One region of the Faecalitalea cylindroides genome, then DNA from elsewhere that is predicted to be linked to it. Evidence: riboswitches for the same ligand, from Rfam matches in the RefSeq annotation. Region 1 holds a riboswitch; the other holds the start of a gene.
The links. Region 1 has a riboswitch for S-adenosylmethionine ahead of metK (methionine adenosyltransferase). Riboswitches for the same ligand answer to the same signal wherever they lie in the genome.
Positions count from the first base shown of each region.

Region 2: another riboswitch for S-adenosylmethionine. It lies ahead of PND65_RS06995 (hypothetical protein); the one in region 1 lies ahead of metK (methionine adenosyltransferase).

Region 1 is NZ_JAQLXG010000003.1:151,054-162,806, reverse strand. Features, by position in the region: gene PND65_RS03205 (5'-methylthioadenosine/adenosylhomocysteine nucleosidase) at 1-23, shown strand, start outside; gene PND65_RS03200 (peptidoglycan bridge formation glycyltransferase FemA/FemB family protein) at 209-1,474, shown strand; gene PND65_RS03195 (serine hydrolase) at 1,452-2,663, opposite strand; gene PND65_RS03190 (M15 family metallopeptidase) at 2,754-3,947, opposite strand; gene PND65_RS03185 (serine hydrolase) at 3,957-5,156, opposite strand; gene PND65_RS03180 (LytR/AlgR family response regulator transcription factor) at 5,325-5,906, shown strand; gene PND65_RS03175 (hypothetical protein) at 5,917-6,240, shown strand; SAM-I-IV-variant riboswitch at 6,296-6,409, shown strand; gene metK (methionine adenosyltransferase) at 6,460-7,551, shown strand; gene PND65_RS03165 (nucleotidyltransferase family protein) at 7,565-8,479, shown strand; gene PND65_RS03160 (immunoglobulin-like domain-containing protein) at 8,670-9,632, shown strand; gene PND65_RS03155 (MarR family winged helix-turn-helix transcriptional regulator) at 9,720-10,166, shown strand; gene PND65_RS03150 (MATE family efflux transporter) at 10,163-11,536, shown strand; gene PND65_RS03145 (pyruvate formate lyase family protein) at 11,656-11,753, shown strand, end outside.
Region 2 is NZ_JAQLXG010000011.1:51,673-63,425, reverse strand. Features, by position in the region: gene PND65_RS07040 (Rossmann-like and DUF2520 domain-containing protein) at 216-1,109, shown strand; gene panB (3-methyl-2-oxobutanoate hydroxymethyltransferase) at 1,084-1,911, shown strand; gene panC (pantoate--beta-alanine ligase) at 1,923-2,768, shown strand; gene panD (aspartate 1-decarboxylase) at 2,782-3,162, shown strand; gene PND65_RS07020 (phosphatase) at 3,784-4,494, opposite strand; gene PND65_RS07015 (ABC transporter ATP-binding protein) at 4,478-5,521, opposite strand; gene PND65_RS07010 (ABC transporter permease) at 5,523-7,151, opposite strand; gene PND65_RS07005 (ABC transporter substrate-binding protein) at 7,157-8,170, opposite strand; gene PND65_RS07000 (sugar phosphate isomerase/epimerase family protein) at 8,167-8,943, opposite strand; gene PND65_RS06995 (hypothetical protein) at 9,858-10,145, opposite strand; SAM riboswitch class I at 10,228-10,313, opposite strand; gene PND65_RS06990 (MATE family efflux transporter) at 10,417-11,745, opposite strand.

The sequences.
Region 1 (11,753 bases):
TCAAAGAGATGATGAGATCCTGAGGGATCTTTTTTTTCAGATTAATTTAGGGGATTGTTGGTATGATCGTAAAGTATAAGTTCATAAGAGAATCTGACAATTTGTGTCAGAAAATATCCTGTTATTCTTAAAAACTGACCACTTATTCTTATGTTCTTGATACATCAAAATCAGTTGACTATGATAGTACGCGTTAGAAAGTAAGGCGATGATCATGATTTTAAAGAATATCTCCGAGGAGGAATTTAGTGATTTTTATGAGAATTTTGAACAAAAATGTTTTTGGCAATCGGTTTCAATGGCTCATTTTGAGTCTTCTCATGGATGGAGCATTCATTATTTAGGCTTTTATGATGAGGATATGATTCGTGCAGCTACAGTGTTAATTTCTAAAAGAGTTATAGGTAAGTGTGCTCTTTTTGAGGCGTTACGTGGTTTTTTGATTGACTATGACGATCTTGATTTAATGGATGCATTTTTAAATGAGTTAAAAATATATCTTCATGCGCATAATTGTTTATATATGAAGATCGATCCATATTGTGAATATCAGCCTCATGATAAAGATGGGAACGCCATAGAAGGCTATAGAAGAGATGACTTGATAGATTTGTTCGAAAAACATGGTTTTATTCATCAAGGATTTCGTAATGGATCGGATAATAATTATGAACCACGTTGGATGTCTATACTGCCATTGGAAGGCAAAGATGAAGAGGATATTTTAAAAAAATGTGATTCAAAGACTCGACAAAATATTGTCAACACACAAAAAACTGGCCTAAAAATAGACCGTCTAAATAAATCGGAGCTATATCGCTTGCATGATATGGTTTCCACAACTGGCCAACGACGTCATTTTCTAAATCCAGATCTTTCGTACTATACCGATTTTATGACAAGTTTTCATGAAAATATGCAGGCATATTGTGTATATTTGGATACAAAAGATTACTATGAGCGTTACAAAAAGAATTATGAAGAACTTATAAAAGAAAAAGAACATATATACAAGCTGATTGAGGAAACAGATTCCAAAAAGAATCGTTCAAAATTAAAGAATTGTGAGAACAAAATCACAGCGGCTTTGAAACGAATTGATGAAGCTAAAAAACTTAGAGAAGAATATGGCGATAAAATTGATTTAGCAGCTGCCATGTATGTTATTACTGATCGTGAAATTGTATATTTATTTAGTGGATCTAATGATACGTTTAAACATTTTAAAGCAGCCTATGCTTTGCAGTGGTATATGATCAAATATGGTATTGAGCATCATATCAAGCGCTATAATTTTTATGGCATTAGTGGAATTTTTTCACCTGAAGATGAAGAATATGGAGTATATCTTTTTAAAAAGGGTTTTGATGCAGATGTTATCGAACTTATAGGAAATTTTGAATATATAGATCGAAAAAGAACATATACAGTTTATGAAGATCTAAGAAGAATCAAGCATCTTGTACGTAAATAATATCTTTAGATCCAGTAAGGGATTTTTGGTAATTGAGAATAGTCTTGGAGACTTCCTGCATCATATCATACATTCGACTGACTTGATTAGAGAAGATAACAAGAATATAGTCTCTTCCAGGAAGATAAACAATTCCTCCATCGTGATATAACAGATCGGCTGCGCCTGTTTTATGGGCGAATTCAATGCCTTTATCTAAACCAGCTTGGATCTCGTCACGGTCTTCACAAGCTTTTAAGATGGAAATCATGTCTTGGCAGGCTTTGTCGGATATGATTTCTTTTTTATATAGTTTTTCAAAAAGAATACCAATGTCTTTTGGATTGGATGTGTTGGCACCTCCATCAGTAAAGAAGTTTTCACCAGGAAGAAGTCCATGGTGAAGTTCTGTGTTTTCTAAGCCTAGTTCAATGTACATCTGATTGATTTGATAAAGGCCAAAGATTCCATTGCCGCCACCAAGTAGAGCAGCTAAATTATTGTATGCTGTATTGCTGCTAATGGTGATCATCTGCTCGATTTCGTTGGCATGAGCAGCATGATCTATATTACCATTCTCGATTTCTTGAAAGATCTTAATTAGAGCAGGTACTTTGATCATGCAGCAAGGATACATATTTTTAGGATTGATATAAAAGGATTGCTCGGTGCGTAAATCTTTAAAATATACAGAAATATCACCATCATATTTTGATAAAACTTTTTGTACTTGCGACTGGATTTCTTCAATGTCAAAATCTACTTCTTGTTTGGTCTTTTCTCCGTTTTTATCGTAATAATCTAGATGCAGTTGTCCATCTTTTGAAAATGCTACATAAGTATCTTTTGCCATTTTTCCATTTTTATCAAAATAGTATATATGATCATTAATGGTTTGAAAACCATATAGTTTATGACCTTTTTGATCATAATAATATGTATTTGTTTTATGTGTCACAAATCCCCTTGCCATAAACCCGGAGTCTTCATTAAAATGATATTCTTTACCATCAATTTCAAGGTTTCCATGATATAAGTGTCCGTTTTGATCCACATAAACCATGATGGCATCTGAAAAAGGTAGAATTTGCACAAACCCTCTTTGATTGGATAACCAGATACAAAAGACAAGGACTATAATTGAAAAAATTCCGACAGATAAATAAATTTTCCCAATAAAATCTAAATGTAAAAACTTTTTTCGCAACATGAAAGAGACCTCTTTAAATATATATTACTATATTTTTTAATTATTGCATCTAAAATTGAGATGAGTGGTCTTGTTTTGCGCTTAACAGGTTTAATAATCACCACCCTCTACATGTAGATATTCTTCAAGTGTTAGACCAGACTGGTATATATTTACTGCCTCATCACCTACATATCGTACATGCCAAGGTTCGGCCATATAGCCAGTTATGCTTTCTTTACCACTTTGATAACGAACGATAAATCCATATTTATGAGCATTTTGAGCTACCCATTGAGCTTCATTAGGACTTTCCAACAGAGCACCATTTGGTTGTATCAAATCAAAAGCCAACCCGGTTTGATGTTCAGAATATCCAGGTCTTGCTGAAAATGTATCAGCGCTTGCCTGACCGTATGAGTTAACATAATTTTGATAAAGAGAACTTTGATATTGATAACTACGATATCCACTGTAGGAATTGCTGATTGAAAGCCCAAGACTTTGCATGTCGGCAATCATTTTTTGAAGTTGAGATAAAGCCGTTGGATCTTCTTGAGATCCATAGTTTGCAGGTAAAGGATGTTTCTTATTCACGATAAGAATGCCGTTTACATAGTATGGCTCAATGGTAGTTTGAGGTGTTGAAGGATTATTTTGATTTTGTTCGGTTGAATTATTTTGACTAGAAGAAGTATCATTTTGATTTTGTTCGGTTGAATTATTTTGACTAGAAGAAGTATCATTTTGATTTTCTTCATTTTGAATAACTATATTGAATTCTTTTGAAGTAGAATTATTGTATTTATCTGTGGCCTTGATTTTACCAATATAGGATCCAGGTGTAGTAAAATCAACTTCTTGTGTATCAAAGCTTAAAGTACATTCACTTAGATCTTCTACAGTAAAATGCTTAGAAAAATCATAACTGCTATCATTGAGAGCTACATCTATAGGATCTGAAGAAGCAGTTATTTTGGGCTTTGTTGTATCTTTTACTTTGATTGTTAATGATTTTGAATGATCAATCAAAGCGTGATAGGATAAAGCGACTTTGTAAGTTCCTACAGCCGGATAATCTTTATCGGGTTCATTTTTAATCTTGGAAGTATCAATGCGAATGTTACTTGGTTCAATGAAAGATGAATTAAACAATTCTTTTGTATTAATATTTATGGACTTTCCATATTCCATTGTATAAGATGTTTGTTTTAAGGAAGGCATGGAAAAATAGATTGCCAAAGCAATGAGAACTATACAACTAGCTGTGCCTGCACCAATATAAATTTTAGTATTTTTCTTCATAGTATCCCTCTATTCTAAAGTGAATAATTTTGTTTCATATGTGTAAAATAAACTAGATATTTCTTTAAAAAAGTCTGTTTTATTTGAAATCTGATCGGTGAATAATACAAGAATATAATCTTTATCAGGAATGTACACGATACCACCATCTAGATATAAATCATAAGCCCATCCCGATTTATGCGCGAATTCTACAGTATTTGGTAATCCTTGCCAAATGGCTCTTTGATCTGAACATTGTTTTAAAAGATTGAGCATTTGATCACATGCAACTTTTGATATAATCTTTCCTTGATACAGCAAGTCAAATAATAAGCCAATATCGCTGGGGCAGCTCATGTTTGATCCATTGTCACTAAAATAGATATCACCGGGTGATAAACTATGATGAAGCTGCGTGTTCTGCAAACCTAATTGCATCATATATGTATTCACAACTTGTAATCCTTTTATGCCATCCCCATTTCCTAACATGGTTATTAGGGCATTATAAGATGTATTATCACTGTGTATGATCATATTATCTAGATAAGTTTGACAGGAATCATATTCCAATAAACCTTGATCTATATAGTTATATACAGTAACTAAAACGCAAACTTTGATGATCGAACATGGATAGAATGTATTATCATTGATGGAAATCTCTTGTTGTGTCCTTAAATCTTTAAAATACAAGCCGACATTTCCTCCGTATTTATTAATGATCGCTTGAGCCTGCTTTAAAAGTGTATCTTCATCGATTAATAATTGTCCGTCTTCATTGAATATTTTTTCTTTGTATTGATTTGTTACCATTTTTCCATCCTTGTCAAAATATGATATCTGGTCGTTTTCGTTCATGGAAACTTTCTTAAATTGATTCTTAATTTGTTTTCCATCTTCATCAAAATAGTAAAAATCATCTTCAATTCGATATAATCCTTTTACCATGGTGCCATCTTCTTTGAAATAGTAGGTATTGTCATCTATTTCAGTAAATCCAGTCTGCATGATGCCGGTTTCTTTATTAAAATAATAGGTTTGGTTTTCTATAGTTTGAAATCCGTAAAGTAAGTCGCCTTCTTTTGTCCTGTAGACAATCTGATCACGGCTAAATATATTTTTTGGAACAAACCCGGATCTAGAAGAAACAAATTTAAAAGAAACAAGAAAAACGAAAATACAAAGAGACAAAATGATTATTATAATTCTTTTCTTCTTTCTCACTGTATCACCGGCTTTATCTTTACTTATATAATAAACTTATTTTAGGCTGCATAGTATAAAAAAAGAACAAGAGGTTAAAAAAATGGCATAACTGGAATTATGTCTTATAACTAATTATTATTTTAACATAAATACAAATATGAACTAGATGAATGTGTTTCATCAAAAATGTTATTGGATCAGGCATGTGTTTATGATTTTTTGTTTATGGATATAGAATTGGGTTCAGAAAATGGAATTGATCATGGATTAAAAATTCGTAAGAAACATAAGAATTGCCATATTATTATTACATCAAATTATACAAAGTATTTAATTGATGGGTATAAGGTAAAGGCGGATCGTTATTTATTGAAACCAATTAGTCAGGAACTATTTGATAGTGAAATGGCACCGGTATTTCGTGAATATTATGCAGAAAACACAACCATCTATGATGAAAAGATTTCGCGATATCGAATTCGTTTGAATGATATTGTGTATATTGATTTTTTTGATAAAAATTCATATTTGGTATTTGATAATGGGAAGAAATTAAAAACTCCATATCCTTTATATTATTGGGAAGAAAAATTATCCAAAGAATATTTTGCGAGATGCTACAAAAGTATATTGGTGAATTTAAACTATGTAGATACAATCGTAAAAAACGATATTATTTTAGTGAATAAACAAAAAGTTCCAGTTTCAAGATTTTATCGCAAACAGTTTGAAGAAAAGTGGTTAGAAAATATTCAACGAATGTTATAAAATTGTATATATGAAAGAGATTATCCGAGATTTTTGTCAAGGCATCTATGATGCGATGTGTTCAAATCGAGAATTTATTGAAAAATATACATTTGAAGATCTTTTTGAGATTGTCTTAAAAGCTTTTTATGCTCTAGTGCTTAAGGTGCTTACCTTGGCCTTAGGTATTGTCGCTTGTGTTTTGGCTGCCGTTAAACTAAATATTAATTTTTATACCATATTTTGGGTTGGAATTACGCTTTGGCTTTGTTGGTTTATGGCAGATAGAGATCTTAAAAAAGCTGCTGCTTTGATACGAGATATTTCCAATCTAAATGAAAAGCCAAAAGAATGATCAAAAGATCATTGTTTTACTTGAAACCATATATAAAAAATGATTTAATATCTGTGCACATTATCAAGAGATGGGTTAGAGAGTTAGCTCAAAGATCCCACACCAACCTGATTTTAAAATTAAGGTGGTCCCGCTAACAACGATAAGAAGTATAAATAATTACAACATACTTCTTAGAGTATGTTTTTTTTATGATATGATATGTGTAAGGAGGAAAAAATGAAAAACTATATTTTCACTAGTGAGAGCGTTACAGAAGGACATCCAGATAAGGTATGTGATCAGATTGCGGATGCAATTCTGGATGCAGCCCTTGAACAGGATCCATATTCAAACATGGCGGTTGAATGTACGATCAAAGATGATTTTGTGTTGATTTATGGAGAAGCGAATACAAAAGCAGATATTGATTATGCAGCGATTGCGTTGGCAACGATCAAAAAGATCGGATACGAAGAAGAATATCATGTTCATGTTGTTGTAAACCAGCAAAGTCCTGAAATTCACAATGCGGTAAACCGTGATGATGTTTGCGCAGGTGATCAGGGAATCATGTTTGGTTATGCATGTGATGAAAGCAAGGAGTATATGCCTTTGCCAATTTACTATGCGCATAAGTTAGCTATGCAGTTGACAAAAGTAAGAAGAAACAATCCTAAATTAAAACCAGACGGAAAAACACAGGTATCTGTTGAATATGAAAACGATGAAATCAAACGTATTGATACGATCGTTGTTTCTACGCAACATGCAGCGGATGTTTCACAAGAAGAAATCAAAGAAATCATCATGAATGATGTCATTAAACCATGCATCAATGAGAATTTATTGGATGAAAATACAAAATACTTTATCAATCCAAGTGGAAGCTTTGTTGTAGGTGGATCTTTTGGGGATTCCGGAACAACTGGACGTAAAATTGTATGTGATACATATGGTGGACGCGGACGTATTGGAGGGGGATGCTTCTCTAGTAAAGATCCAACGAAAGTAGATCGTAGTGCAGCTTATTATTGCCGCTATGTTGCCAAAAGTATCGTAGCAAACAAATTAGCACGTCGAGCAGAAGTACAGGTATCTTATGCGATTGGTAAAAAAGAACCGATTTCGCTTTGTGTAGACACATTTGGAACAGGAAAGTTTGAAGACGAAAAGATTCTTGAAATCATCGAAAACAACTTTGATTTCAATGTTGATAATATCTTGAAAGAACTTGATCTAAGAAAACCAATCTACCGTAAGACAAGTTGCTATGGTCATTTTGGGGATCCACAGTTCTCATGGGAGAAGATAAAAGAGTTAAAATTCTAGGAAGGAAAGAAGTATGAACACTACATTAGTAATCATGGCAGCAGGCATTGGTTCTCGTTTTGGAGAAGGTATCAAACAGCTTGCCAAAATGGGACCAAATGGAGAAATTATCATGGATTACTCTATTTATGATGCCAAGGAAGCCGGCTTTAACAAGGTCGTATTTATCATTCGAAAAGATATTGAAGAAGAATTCAAGAGCGTAATTGGAGATCGTATTCAAAAACACATTGATGTTGAGTATGTTTTCCAAGATATCAATGATGTTCCAGAAGGTTTTTCTGTACCAGAAGGACGTACAAAACCATGGGGGACAGGGCAGGCAGTTTTATGTGCTAAAGAAGTAGTTAAAGATCCTTTTGTTGTCATCAATGCAGATGATTATTATGGAAAAGAAGCATACAAGAAACTACATGACTTTTTAGTTTCTAATGAAAAGCTTGATGCGAAATATACTATGGGTATGGCTGGCTTTGTCTTGAAAAATACTTTAAGTGAAAATGGAACAGTCACTCGTGGTATTTGTAAAGGCGAAAACGGATTGTTGAAAACCGTTATTGAGACAAAAGGAATCAAAGAAGAAAATGGCAAGATCTTATGTGATGATCCTGAAGTAGAAGCTTGGGTAAAACCAGAAGATCTTGTATCAATGAATATGTGGGCAGCTTATCCAGATTTCATTGATTATTTAGAACAGGGCTTTAAAGAATTCTTATCAAATATCGATGATGATCCAATGAAAAAAGAGTACTTATTACCAATTATCGTAAATGGTATGTTAGAAGAAAAGAGTGTGCAAGTTAAGATTTTGGAAACAAATGATCGCTGGTTTGGTGTAACATACAAAGAAGATAAAGAAGCCGTACAAAATTCGTTCAAAGAATTGATTGAAAAAGGTGTTTATCCAGAAAATCTTTGGAATGATTAATAGAAGAGCTTGGTTAAGACAAGCTCTTTTTTATGCTATTTCCATAAAAATGTAAACGGTAACGGGTTTATAATGTGTGAAATTGTCAAAAATACTGGACTTTTTTAGAAGATTATTGTAAGTTTCTTAACTGTGTGTTTTGAAAAATACACAAAAAAACAGAAAAAAGTACCAGGAGGCAAGAAATTATATGATAAAAAAAATCACTAAAACTGTTCTCGCTACCGGATTATTTTTGAGTTTTACAGCGGGAAATACTGCTGTTTTTGCAAGTACAAAAAGTGATGCTGAGGTTAAATTGCCGATTTCATTAACAGAAGCGGCTTATCAAGATGAAGAATCACTGATGGAAATTGTTCATAATTCTTTTGATGAAGAATTAACCGGATTAAAAGTAACAAACACGACAAAGTCAAGTGTTGAGATGGAATCCGATGATTACATGATTGAGGCTAAGGGAATCAATTTGGATAAGACAGGCTTGCAGAATGTTTCTTTGACTTTAACAAAGAAAGCCGGCAAAAATCCATTGCCGATTGAATTACCGGTTACTGCTCAACAAGTCAGTACAACTCCAGAGACTTCTACAAAAACAGTAATTGTAGATGTTAAAGACGTAGTTGCTCCAACGATCGAAACAGAAGAATCATTTGTGACTGATCAGGGAGTTAGCTTAGATCTAGCAAGTCAGATCAGCGCAAGTGATGATAAAGATGAAACAGTTGAAGTATCTTTAAATGGAGATGTTGATTACAACACAATCGGTTCCTATCAAGTGGAAGCAACCGCTACAGATAAAAGTGGAAACACAACAACAAAAATAGTGACTGTCAATGTTGAAGAAAATTTTTATGACAAGATTGCTTCTGCTGCATTGGCTCAATTAGGTGTTTATCAAGATTGTACGATGTTGGTAACAAATTCTTTGAAGGCTGTAGGAATTAATTTCCATGGATCACCGGCTGCTTACTTGTCTTTGGGGACTGTTACAGATAATCCAGTGCCTGGAGATATCATCGTATACAGTGGTCATGTAGCAATCTATATTGGAAATGGTCAGGCTGTGCATGGTGGATGGTTAGGAAATCAAACTGTCATTTCAACAGTTGAATGTGATAGACCGTTTATTGCCTATGTGCATGTAACAAAATAAGCGCACGATGCGCTTTTTTTTTATTGACTTTTGTACTATAGAAGACTAAACTATCTTTTAGTTTACAAGTAAACTAATGGAGGCATTATGAAAAAGAATGTGGAAAATTTGCTGTCATCATTTGCTAAGATTCGACGCTTTTATGCCAATGAATTACAAAATAAGCTAGAAAAGGAAAATCTTACACCTAATGAGATTTCAATATTGATCTTACTATCCAATAACCCTTCAGTCACGACAAGTTCGCAGCTCGTTTATTTTTTACAGGTATCTAAAGGATTGGTGAGTCGAAGTATTGATGGTTTAGTGAAAAAAGGATTGATTCAATGTGTACAGGACGATAAAGATCGTAGAGTTCAAAGAATTGTATTAACTCCAGCATCGAAAACTATAACTATAAAAATCACAAATGAAGTTAGAAAAATTAATGATCGGATTTTAAAAGATATTTCAGAAGAAGAGATTATTCAGATGGAGAGCACGATATCAAAGATTATCGAGTGTTTTGAATCAAAAGGAGGAAGGAATGTATGAAGTTAACAATGTCAAATGAAGTGGATTTAGGTAAAGAATCTGTTAAGAAACTATTCTGGATCTTAGCTTTACCAGCTATTCTGTCTCAGGTTATCAACGCTTTATATAATGTGGTTGATCGTATGTATATTGGACATATTCCTGAAATAGGATCAGCGGCATTGACGGGAGTTGGGGTTTGTTTTCCAATTATTATGATTATCAGTGCAACAGCGTATTTGTTTGGTGTTGGAGGCGCACCACGTGCAAGTATTTTTATGGGGAAAAAAGATAATAAAACAGCTGAAAAGATATTAGGGAACTGCTTTATTTCTTTAGTGATCGTTGCTTTGATAATAACGATCATTGTGTTAATTTTTAATGAACCATTGTTATATTTGTTTGGAGCCAGCGAAAATACGATTGGTTATGCAAGAAGCTATATTTGTATTTATGCAATTGGAACGATTTCTGTCATGGTAACACTTGGACTAAATGCATTTATCTCGGCACAGGGCTTCTCAAAGATAAGTATGCTGACGGTTCTTATTGGTGCGGTTACTAATATTGTTTTAGATCCAATCTTTATTTTCGTGTTTAACATGGGAGTGAATGGAGCAGCATGGGCGACAATTATTTCACAGACAATTAGTGCAATTTGGGCTTTTCAGTTCTTATTATCAAAGAAAACAGTACTACGTCTAAGAAAAGACTGTATGAAAATCGAAAAGGATATCCTTGTTCCGTGTATCGGCTTAGGTGTAGCTCCATTCATTATGCAGTCAACAGAGAGCGTTTTAGTGTTGTGCTTTAATTCTTCTTTATTGGCTTATGGTGGAGACCTTGCTGTTGGAGCTATGACTATTCTTTCTAGTGTTATGCAGTTTGCAATGTTGCCTTTGCAGGGAATGACACAGGGTGGACAACCAATTATTAGTTATAATTATGGGGCAGAAAAGCTTGATCGTGTAAAGAGTGCCTTTAAATTACAGTTAATGGCTTGCTTTATCTATGCTTTAGCGTTGTGGTTATTGGCAATGTTTGTTCCTTCTTTATTTGCGATGATTTTTACATCTGATCCAGATTTAGTTGAAATTACATCATGGGCTTTGCGAATTTATTTGTTCGCGATCCCAATGATGGGAATACAAGTTGCTTGTCAACAAACGTTTATTGCCTTTGGAAATTCAAAAACAAGCGCATTTTTGGCAATTTTCAGGAAACTGATTGTCTTGATTCCTTTGATTTATATTTTGCCAATGATTTTAACAGATAAGGTGTTTGCAGTATTTTTAGCAGAACCAATTGCAGATACGATTGCATCTGTCACAACGGCGACACTGTTTTATATAAGTTTGAAAAAAATGATTAGAACGAAGAATCAGGGATAATTACCTGGTTCTTTTTTTTGAACAAATATGAACGAAAATGGACAAAAATGAGTAAATATGATTGATTTTGTGCTGTTTAGGTGCTATATTGAAGATGACAAGAAAAGAGGGTGGATCTTATGGCTAGAATTAATATTGATGGTGCTCAAAATGTGGAAGTTTCCATTAAAATTCCATGTGAAAAAACACCTTTGGAACAGTTGGAAATCATGGAAGC
Region 2 (11,753 bases), on a different contig from region 1:
AGCATCACTTTAATGATAAATTAGTTAGAGTGGTGCCTTATTTTTTTCTCTGTACAATCACTTAAATAGGTGCTATAGTAATGGGTAGATAGTATTCGAACAGAAACTATACCACATATTTTTTATTTTTAAACCATGAGGATTATATCAGTTTGAACGAGACCTCATCCATGCAGATTTTCATGATTGTCACTTCCCAGAAAGGAGTGATCGATATGAGAGCAGGATTTATCGGAGCGGGGAAAGTAGGATTTTCCCTTGGAAAATACCTGAAGGAAAACGGCGTAGAGATTACGGGTTACTTCAGCAAATCACCGGAATCAGCTAAATCAGCAGCAGATTTTACTAACACAAAACTATATAAGAGTATAGAGAATATCTTAAGTGACAGTGATACCCTGTTTATTACTGTGCCTGATGGACAGATAAGCAAAGTATGGGATTATATGAAGAATCTGGATATTAAAAATAAAAATATTTGTCATTGCAGCGGTTCGATTTCATCAACCGTTTTTTTTGATGGTGAAAACCTCGGTGCAAATATCTATTCGGTACATCCCCTATATGCAATAAGTGATAAGTGCGAATCATGGAAACACTTGAATAAGGCTTATTTTACTGTGGAGGGTTCGGCAGAGAATCTAGATGAGATTAAGAGTATCTTTGAGCGAGCAGGAAATAAGGTAATCGCAATGGGAGCGGAAAATAAATCTCTTTACCACTGCGGTGCAGTAGTTGTAAGCAATCTCGTAAACGGACTTTTTCAAGTGGGGGCTGAAATGCTTGTAAAATGCGGCTTTGATAAAAAAGATGCAAAGAAAGCCTTAGTGCCTTTGTTTACTGGAAATGCCGACACATTGGCAGAAAAAGGGGTTGCGGCTGCCCTCACAGGTCCTGTTGAGCGAAATGATTTGTCGACTATCACAAAACACATTGAAGCTATTAAGGCAGCATGGATAAACGAGTCTGAGGAAAAGGTGGGATATGAGATGATATATCTTTTGCTTTCAGAAAAGCTTCTCAGTATTGCACAGGAAAAACATTTAGACAGTGACTATTTGAAGATGACGGAGGTAATTAAAAATGAAAAACACAGTATCCACTTTTAAAGAACAGAAGGTTAAGGGCGATAAGATTACAATGCTGACAGCCTATGACTATTCGACAGCTAAATTGATGGATCAGTCAGGTATTAACGGTATTCTCGTTGGAGATTCTCTTGGCATGGTTATGCTCGGATACGAAAATACTTTGCCGGTAACAATGGAAGATATGATTCACCATACAAGAGCAGTTACAAGAGGTGCCAAAGATGCCTTAGTAGTTGGAGATATGCCGTTTATGTCATATCAAGTTTCAGTTGAAGAGGCCATGTATAACGCAGGAAGACTTATGAAAGAAGGAAGATGTCAAGCAGTAAAGCTAGAAGGTGGAGCCTCTGTTTGTCCACAGATTAAAGCTATTACAGCTGCTTCAATTCCTGTTATGGCACATATTGGACTTACACCTCAGTCAGTGAACGTTTTTGGAGGCTTTAAAGTTCAGGGAAAAAGTGAAGAGGGAGCAAAGAAACTCATTGAAGAGGCAAAAGCTGTTGAAGAAGCAGGAGCATTTGCGATTGTTTTGGAATGCGTACCTGCAAAATTAGCGGAAATTATTTCTGAAAGCATTAATATTCCTACAATAGGAATAGGTGCAGGATCTGGCTGCGATGGACAGATTCTCGTTTATCAGGACATGCTTGGAATGGTCTCTGACTTTACACCTAAATTCGTAAAACAATTCGCAAAGGTAGGAGATGTAATGAAAGAAGCCTTTGCTGCATATATAGAAGAAACTAAACAGGGAAGCTTTCCAGCACCTGAACACACATTTAAAATTTCAGAAGATGTAATTAACAAGTTATATTAGGAGATAGAACGATGAAAATAGTAAAAACCGTAGATGAAGTGAGAGTTATAGTCAAAGAATGGAAGAAAGAAGGTCTTACAGTAGGTCTTGTTCCTACTATGGGATTTTTGCACGAAGGACATAAGAGTTTAATTACAAGGGCTGTTTCAGAAAACGATAGAGTTGTTGTCAGTGATTTTGTAAATCCGACTCAATTTGGAGTAGGGGAAGATTTGGAAAGCTATCCGAGGGATTTGGAAAGGGATACTATGCTATGTGAGGAGGCAGGTGCTAATTTAATATTTAATCCTGAGCCGGAAAATATGTATTTTGACGATTTTTCAACATATGTAAACATAGAAAGTCTTTCAGAGGAACTTTGTGGAAAATCACGACCAATACATTTCAGGGGTGTAGGCACAGTAGTATCTAAACTTTTTAATATTGTAAATCCCGACAGAGCTTACTTTGGTCAAAAGGATGCACAGCAGCTTGCGATTATAAAAAGAATGGTTAGAGATTTGAACTTTGATATCGAAATTGTGGGCTGCCCTATAGTTAGAGAAGAGGATGGTCTTGCAAAGAGTTCAAGAAATACATATCTAAGCAAAGATGAGAGAAAGGCGGCACTAATTTTAAGCAAAGCAGTTAAGCTCGGAGAAGATATGGCAAAAGCAGGAGAAAAAGATACAGATAAAATTGTATCAGAAATGATTAAGCTTATTGAAACTGAGCCTATGGCGAAAATAGATTATGTTCAGGCTGTAGACGCTGTTTCAGTTAAACCGGTCAAGGAGATGACAGCACCAGTACTAGTTGCCATGGCAGTTTATATCGGCAAAACCAGATTGATTGACAACTTTATTTACGAAGGTTAAACGGGGGTTAAATATGACATTTGAAATGTTAAAGGGGAAGATACACAGAGCTACAGTAGTTCAAGCAGAACTTGATTATGTAGGAAGCATCACTGTAGACGAAGACTTACTTGACAGTGCCGGAATTTTGGAGTATGAAAAGGTAAGTATCGTAGATATAAATAATGGGAACAGATTTGAGACATACACAATTGCAGGAGAAAGAGGCAGCGGAATGATATGTCTCAATGGAGCTGCTGCAAGATGTGTTCAGACAGGTGATAAGATAATCATAATGTGCTATGCACAGATGACTCCAGAAGAGGTAAAGAAAAATCCACCTAAAGTAGTATTTGTAGATGAGGATAACAAAATATCAAGAGTCGCAAGATACGAAAAACATGGTAAGCTATAAGACATGTAATTTGCAAATAAAAAAGGGCATTTCGGTAATTAAAAAATGTAAAAGGTGAAGAATATGTCATCTGCCCTCGTTGTGAGCAAGAAGTTTATAAAGAAGTAATAATTTATCCATTTTGTAACTTTGGCATAATGGCATGGCTTGAAGGAGAAAATGATGAAAATAGCAAACCAGTGAAAGATAAATCTAAGTAAAATCTCAGCTTAACAATTTAATATCTATATTTACAAAGCAGTTGGTCTTATGATTGACTGCTTTTAAAAAAGACACCGTTTAGGTGTGAGGTCTTTTTAGTGTTATTTATAGTCATATCAAGGCTCGTTTAATTATGGTAAATTCGTGGTAAAATGAGTGCTTTTCTATACTTCAAAATATTTGAAAGTATAGTGTTTATACGGATAATCAAAAATTAGATATAAAATTTATTAATAAATAACTTAGCACAAAAAGTATTTTTTATGCTCGTACAATCTAATGGAACAACACCGTATACCTTTAACTTGACTTTAAATATTAATCGCAATTTATTCTTAAATGTATCCAAACAAAAAAGGCCCACAAAAGTGGGCTAAATGAAAAAGAGAGAAAAATGAATAAACTAATTGTAATTATCAATTATTGATTATAAACCATATTCAAACGAGAAAGCTCAAAATTGATGACTAACTCCTTTGGAGAATTGACTTCTTTTAATAACTGAAGAGAAGCTTCGAAATCACCAACTTCAAAACAAATATGAGCATCTGTACCCATTAAGATCATCGTATCATACTTCTTGCACGCTTCTAACATCTTAATTATATTGGCTTTTCCGTTAACGCGTGTAGAAAGAGGATTTAATGAACCGTTATTTAGTTCTAAGACCACTTTCTTTTCGCTTGCCGCTTTAGCGATGGCTTCGATATCAAGAGGATAGCGATCATCATCTGGATGTCCAATGATTTTGACATATGGATTATCCATTACACGAAGCAATGTTTGCGTATTCATTTCCTTGCCCAAACTTTTAAACGTTGGTGAATGTAGACTCGCAATGATGTAATCAAGTTTATGATACAGTTTTTGTGACACATCGATTGTACCTAATTCATCCAATATATTTGCCTCGATTCCATGAAGAATACGAACGCCCTCGATTTCTCTTGGAATGACTTTAAAATTAGTAAAATAAATTTCATCTGTCGTCCCAGGCATCAAACGCGCATGATCACTATGTCCATAGACTTTGAGTCCGCGCATAGCTGCCATATGCACATTTTCTAATAACGTACTATAGGCATGCCCACTCGCAACCGTGTGCGTGTGTAAATCACATAACGGTTTCATAATTATCCTTTCTAGGGATCAAAGAAACTCGATCTCCCACTTGAAAAGGAATCGCAGAAGAATAAACGGTAAACAATTGGTCATCCACTTGAATGGAATAATGATTTTCTCGTCCATTATATTGAATCGACGCCAATACACCATCCAACCCATATCCTGCCTCCACTATATCAAGCTGATCTGGACGAATTGGACAAATATGCTTTTCTTTAAATGAATCATGAACCTTTGAGCCATCAAAAACAAATTTTCCATCTGCACAAGTAAATATGTCGTTATCCCAATCTCCATTGATTAAATTTGATTTCGATACAAACGAAGCAACAAATTCGGTCATTGGAAGATTATAAATTTCTTCAGGCGTTCCCATCTGTTCGATTTGACCATCTTTCATAATAATAATCTTATCAGCCAAAGCTAAAGCTTCACTTTGATCATGCGTAATATAAATGATCGTCGCCTTGGTCATTCGATGGATATCTTGAATTTCTTTGCGCATGCTCATTTTTAATTCTGCATCTAAAGCACTTAATGGTTCATCCATCAAAAGAATCTTTGGCTTGCCAACTATAGCTCTTGCCAAAGCTACGCGCTGTCTTTGTCCACCCGACAATTGCCCTGGATAACGATCGACCATCGTCTGTAGACGCATAGCCTCGATCGCTTCCTTACTGGCGATTTTCTTTTCATCTGCAGACATTTTACAACGTTTGCTTTGAAGCGGAAAATTAACATGCTCTTCTACGGTCATATGAGGCCATAACGCAAACGATTGAAAGACCATTCCAATTTCTCTTTTTTCAACAGGAATATTCACTGATGTACTCGTCAATACTTGATCGGAATAGCTAACAGAACCTTGTGTTGGTTCCTCGAATCCAGCGATGATCCTAAGCATCGTTGTTTTTCCACATCCACTAGGTCCTAGAATTGCTAAAAAATCCCCTTCTTCAATGGAAAACCCAATATCGTTGATGGCAGTGAAATTGCCAAATTTTTTTGTTAAATGTTCAATTGTAAAACTCATTTTACTTCCTTCCTTTCTTTGGGCGGTTTGCCACAAAATATAGGAATACGATTACCACGACCATCACTGTCGACATCGCATACGAATAACTATATGAACCACCTTGTTTTAAATTGAATATCGTCAATCCAATCGTTTTTGTATTCGCTGCCGCCAGCATACTTGATAAAGTCAATTCGCTGCAAGCAGAGACAAAAATCAAAAAAGAGCTCGATAAAACTGGTTTCGTAATCAAAGGAATAATGATCTTGCGCCACACATGAACAGGCTTACTCCCACTCATTCGAGCCGCTTCTTCTAGGCTAGATTCCACAGACAATAAAGCAGTCGTACTGCCTTTAATTTGTAAAATCATATACCGGGTAATGTAGGCAATCACAAGAATCTTGATTGTACCATAAACACCTGGGACTTTTCCCCAATGAAAAATCATAGCCAAAGCCAAAACAATCCCTGGAAGTGCGTATGTCAAAGATGCCGAAGACTCAATGAAATACGCAACCTTAGAATTTTTACGAACTTTAAGATACGCGATCGTCGTTCCGATCACGATACACACAACACAAGTAAGCAAAGTCAAAAAGACACTATTAAACACTGAATTTCTAACACTTTGATTCGTAAAAACAAATTCAAAATTCTCTAACGTTAGACGCGTACCATATGTATTATAGAAACTTGATACCATCATCCCTAATAAAGGTACGATGTTTATACAAATCAAGAAGAACATCAACACAAAGTTGATTACTCTCACCTTTTTCTTGCCAATATAGACACGTATCGAATAATCTTCTTTTACACTTTCCATCTGAGAGCCCTTGGCCACAAAACGCAACTGAATCAAAGAACCTCCCAATGCAATCACCGATAATAAAATCGATAAAGCCGCCGCTAGATTGAAAGAAGAAGGACCAAAACTTATCGCATTTTCATAGATATATGTGCTTAATACAGGAATACCCGCCGAAATTCCTAAAAATGCAGGAATGCTAAAATTATCAATCGACGCCAAAAATGCAAGAACACCACCACTAGCTATAGCAGGAGATGCCAGTTTTAGAGTGATTTTCGTTATCACATCTTTTAAACCATAGCCACTAACACGAGCAGCCCACTCCATATCTTTCGGAATCTTTCGCAACATATTGATCACAATCAAGTAGACAACAGGAACATTGCAGATTCCCATGACTAAAATGATTCCTGGCAACGAATAGATATTGATTTCTGGCAAAGATAAAGATGTTAAAAAACTATTGATCAATCCACGACTCGAAAGCATTTCGCTCCAAGACAAAGTAATGACATAAGAAGGAATGATATAAGGAGCCAAGACTAGCAGTTCTATCCAACGCTTGTTTGAAATATTTGTATAAGCAACTAAAAACGCAAACAAAGATCCAAACACTACTGCAATAACCGTAGATAGTACGGAAATCAATAATGTATTTAATATTGCCTCCCTTGTTCGTTCTTGCGCCAACAAAACCACAAAATTCTGTATAGATAATCCATCATCCGTTGTAAGGCTCATCAACACCAATCTTAGAATTGGCATAATGAAGACAAACACTACAACGAAAACAAATATAGCGGAAACCGCTATATTTATTCCCTTTCGATTCATTTTTCTTAAGCCCCAAACATCGTCGCAAACTGCTCTTTGTCTGCTTCCTTTGTTTCTACGACTTTTTTGATATCAACAGAAATCGCATTGATTTCGTCAGCCTTTTTAAATCCTTCCGGAGCCTCTACACCCTCTTTGATTGGCGTATATCCAATTTCAGCGGTTTTTGTTTGACCCTCTACAGACAAGATATAATCGATGAATGCCTTTGCTTGATCAGAATTTGCACAATCTTTGACCATTCCAATTGGCTCAGTGATTACTAAAGATCCTTCTTCAGGGTATACAAATTCTACCTTTGCGCCATCAGCCTTTGCTCGCAAAGCCATATAGTCAACGATCATTCCATAGGCCTTTGTACCATCCGTAACCGATTGTAAAACCGTTCCATTTCCTTGTTCAACAGCTACATTGTTATCCTTTAGAGCTTGATAGAAATCCCATCCAAATCCATCAGTCTGCGTCAATACGCTCAAGTTATAAGATGCAGCACCTGAATAAAGTGGACTAGGCATGACCACATTGTCTTTTGCTGCCTCGCCTGTCAAATCAGCAAACCCTTTCACTTCACCATCAACTAGATCTGTATTATAAACAACACCCGTCGTTAAGATCTTTGTCCCTGTGTATGTATGATCAGTATCATAGTATTCTTCGCTGATTCCTTCCAATTCTGGCGATTCATAAGATTCTAAAATATCCTCTGCTTTCAATGCCTCAAACGTTGTTGCATCCGATACTAACAATACATCCGCCAATACAGAACCCACTTCTTTTTCAGCCAATACTTTACTTACGACTTCTTCTGTTCCACTACGGAAAATATCTACTGTTACATCTGGATAAATCTCATTAAAACCTTCAACTAAAGCTTGAATATCCTCTTCCGGCTGAGAAGTATAGACCGTCAAACTTCCTGAAAGGCTAGTCGTATCTTCTGTTAATGTACTTGTTTGCGCTTGACATCCAGTCGCCAAAGCCATCATTCCAGCCATTGCCAATACACCTAATTTTTTCATTGTTCTTTCTCCCATTCCTTTAGAAATTCTGTTTCTTTTCGCACACGCTCAAAGTTTCTTCCTATCGCAAACCCTTCGACGACTACCGGAACATCATCATGCCTTAACTGATGTAAAACTTGAACGATGTCCAAATCGCCTGGCTCACTTATCGGCGTATGCAATTTCTTTCCGATTTTATTTGTGATATGAAACTTTGAAATTGGACTCAATTTATTTCGATATGCCATAAATTCTTCTGTGCTCTGACAATGCGCAAGATCCAATGTAAGACTCACAGAATCTTTAACATCTCGAATAAAATCATCCATTTCCTCCGGCGTTGTTACAAACTCTTTCGGAATCTTTTCCATCAATTCTACGGAAACATGAACATCTTGTAAGTCCGCATAATCTACGATTTCTACCAAATTTTGTCTAGCTCGCCTTTTCGTTTCCTTATCTACAAACAAAGAACATCTCGGAGGATGCAAGGTGACGACATTGCTTCCTACTTTTCTTGCCAAATCGATGGACGTTTTGATTTCTTTAATCGATGCCTTTCGAATTCCTTCGTTGACAGAGGCATAATTCAAGTCCCAGCTTTTGGCATGGATGATCGTTTTAATGTTTGTTGCTTGGCAAGCTTGGATCCATTCATTCATGTCCAAAGCACAAGATTCGACTTGTTGCGCCCAAAGCTCCACGCCCTCATAGCCATTTGCCTTTGCCATTTCAACGATTTCTCGGCTTGTCGCTTCCCACATCAATGTCGAAGAAAAATAGAATTTCATTAATCTTCACCACTTTCTCCGTGATTGATAATAACAAACGAACGTTCATTTAAAGTTAATGAAGTGTAAAATACTCGTAAAGATTGAAAGCTTTTAACTTAAGGCCAGAAATTAACTAACTATAATTCAAAGAATTATTATTAAAATTGATTTTTACTATTCTTATATATCCCTACTTTTGATGCTGTCACTTTCGTCCATGTTTCAAAATGTTTGATCCATATCCAAAGAAATCTATTTGTTAAAACAAGAGTATCTGTCCCAAAAAAAGATCTAACAGGATATACCAAATTGATCGATGGTATTTAACCAGCTCACAGTGAAGAATCTATTCAATGAATGAATCAACCAATATACCCGTCTTTAAAAAGATGGATCAATAAAACAACAGCCAGGCAGTTATTAGGTACAACTGCCTGACATTTCGTGGTTATCATCACTTACCTTTAAACAATGTTTTGCATAATAAGCATGCCAATATTCATTTAAAAATCACTTACACATTTCCCTTAACAACCCCTATTTTCCATCACATTCTGGATTTATAAATTCTGTATCCATATAATCATCCATATCATTTAATTCCCTAATATATATTAACCTTTTTAAAATACTTTTCGCTCGAACATGATTTCTTTATACCATTTTAGTTTATCTCATATTGATTTTTATCAATTCTTCTATATTAAATTTACAAATCATACTTACTTTTAATCATTTTCAGTTTTATAATGTATCCAAAATGCACTCGAATTGGATCATTTTTTCTAAAATAAAACCAACTACTGCATAATTTGCAAGAGTTGGTTTTTACTTCTAATGTCGTTTCACTATTCGAACTCGACTCCTATCAATTATTTACATTTATATTATATTGATTATATTTATTGATTGTATTTAATATGTACTAAATTTTAAAAATTTATTCTTTTTAATGAAGAATAATCGACATGAACAATTTCCTTATTTGTCGCAAATGACATTTTCCAACACATACTTGATATAAACGCAATCGTTTTATCTGAATGAACAGCTATGTAATATGATAAACGATGATGTTTTTCCAGCTTTTCTCCACTCATCCATGTTGCACCTAATTCCATTAATTCTTTTTTAAAGTTTTCTTCAGTTTTATCATCTTTTAAATAAAACCAAATTGTATCCTTTCCATACTTTTCTAAGATCATTTTTACATTATTCATTTTTAGTTCCTCCTTTTCACCTATAAAGAGGACAAAAAAAACGATCCCATCGTCATGACAGGATCATATATTTTCTAATTTGATCCTATCATTCAAGCTTTAGCACCTTGCCATTGGTAGGTTGCTGTGTGGTCAATGAGCTTGTCTCTCGCACACTCTTTATAGGTATCTAGATTATATTCTATTCAATAGATTATTGTAAACACGTTTATCACTTTTTAAACCATTTAACCAGTATAAACAAAAGTTTTATCGTTCATTAAGGAAAGAATCAAATCTCTAGATGAACGATTTCTTTTCTTTTGATACGCTCATACAGAATAACACCTATTACAGTTGTTAAAAATTCAGCCACTGGATAAGTCATCCATACCCCTGTCATTGACCATAATAGAGACAATAAAAAGGCAAATGGGATGATAAAAATAAAACCACGTAATAAAGATAAGACGTAAGCCGGAATCGCTCTTTCAACAGAGGTAAAGAAAGTTGATAAAATGATGTTATAGCCAATAAATGGACTGGCGATAAAATAAATTTTTAAACCTGTTACTGCAATTTCCTGCAAAGCCATATTATTTTCACTGTTAAATACAGATGTAATTGGATCATCAAACAAGTAGATGCATGTATAAATAACAAACGATAATATCAGCATGGTAATCATGGCGTAATTTAACATTTTTCTAGCCATGTATTTTTCACCTTTACCATAAAATGTGCTGATTAAAGGTTGGATCCCTTGCCCAATACCTGTGTATATCGCAATGATCACAAGCGATATATTAGCTACCACACCATAAGCTGCAACGCCGGTATTTCCAGCCAATCCAAGGATGATCATATTAAAAACGATCATGACTATACCCCCAGATACTTGAGATACTAAAGAAGGAAACCCCAATGCAACATCTTGTTTAAAGATATAGAATCTTAAGCTGGTCCAAATAAAATGGAATGTATTTTTCTTTTTGATCCAATGAGGAAGCATGATCAAAATACTGATGATTGGCGAAAGGCCAGTCGCAAAAATAGCCCCAAAGATACCCATGTTCATCGGAAAGATAAATACATAATCTAATATGATATTTGAAAAACTTCCTATTAACATAGCTGCCATTGCAAGATGTGGGCTTCCATCATTTCGTACAAAACATAAAAATACATTATTCAAAATAAAGGATGGTGCAAATAACATCAACCAATATAGATATGTATTCGTCAGTTCCAAAACACTGGTATCAGCACCTAGTAAAGATGCGATATCTTTCGAAAAGAAAACGCCCAACAACATATATATAACTGAAAAAATCAAAGAAATAAAAATCGTATTTGAGTACAGACGATTGATTTCATCTTGTCTTCCCTGGCTTTTACAAACCGAAAATCTTGTGGCAGCCCCCATGCCTAACATTAAGCCTGTTCCATAGATAAAGTTATATACAGGAATTGCCAAATTCAATGCTGTTAATCCATTGGCACCAAGGCCTTTGGAAATAAAAAATGTATCCGCCAATATGTAACAAGAAACACCTAAAGTACCTAATACACTTAAAAAAGTATAGTTCGTAAATTCTTTTAAGTATGACCGTTTTTCCATATCCTCAC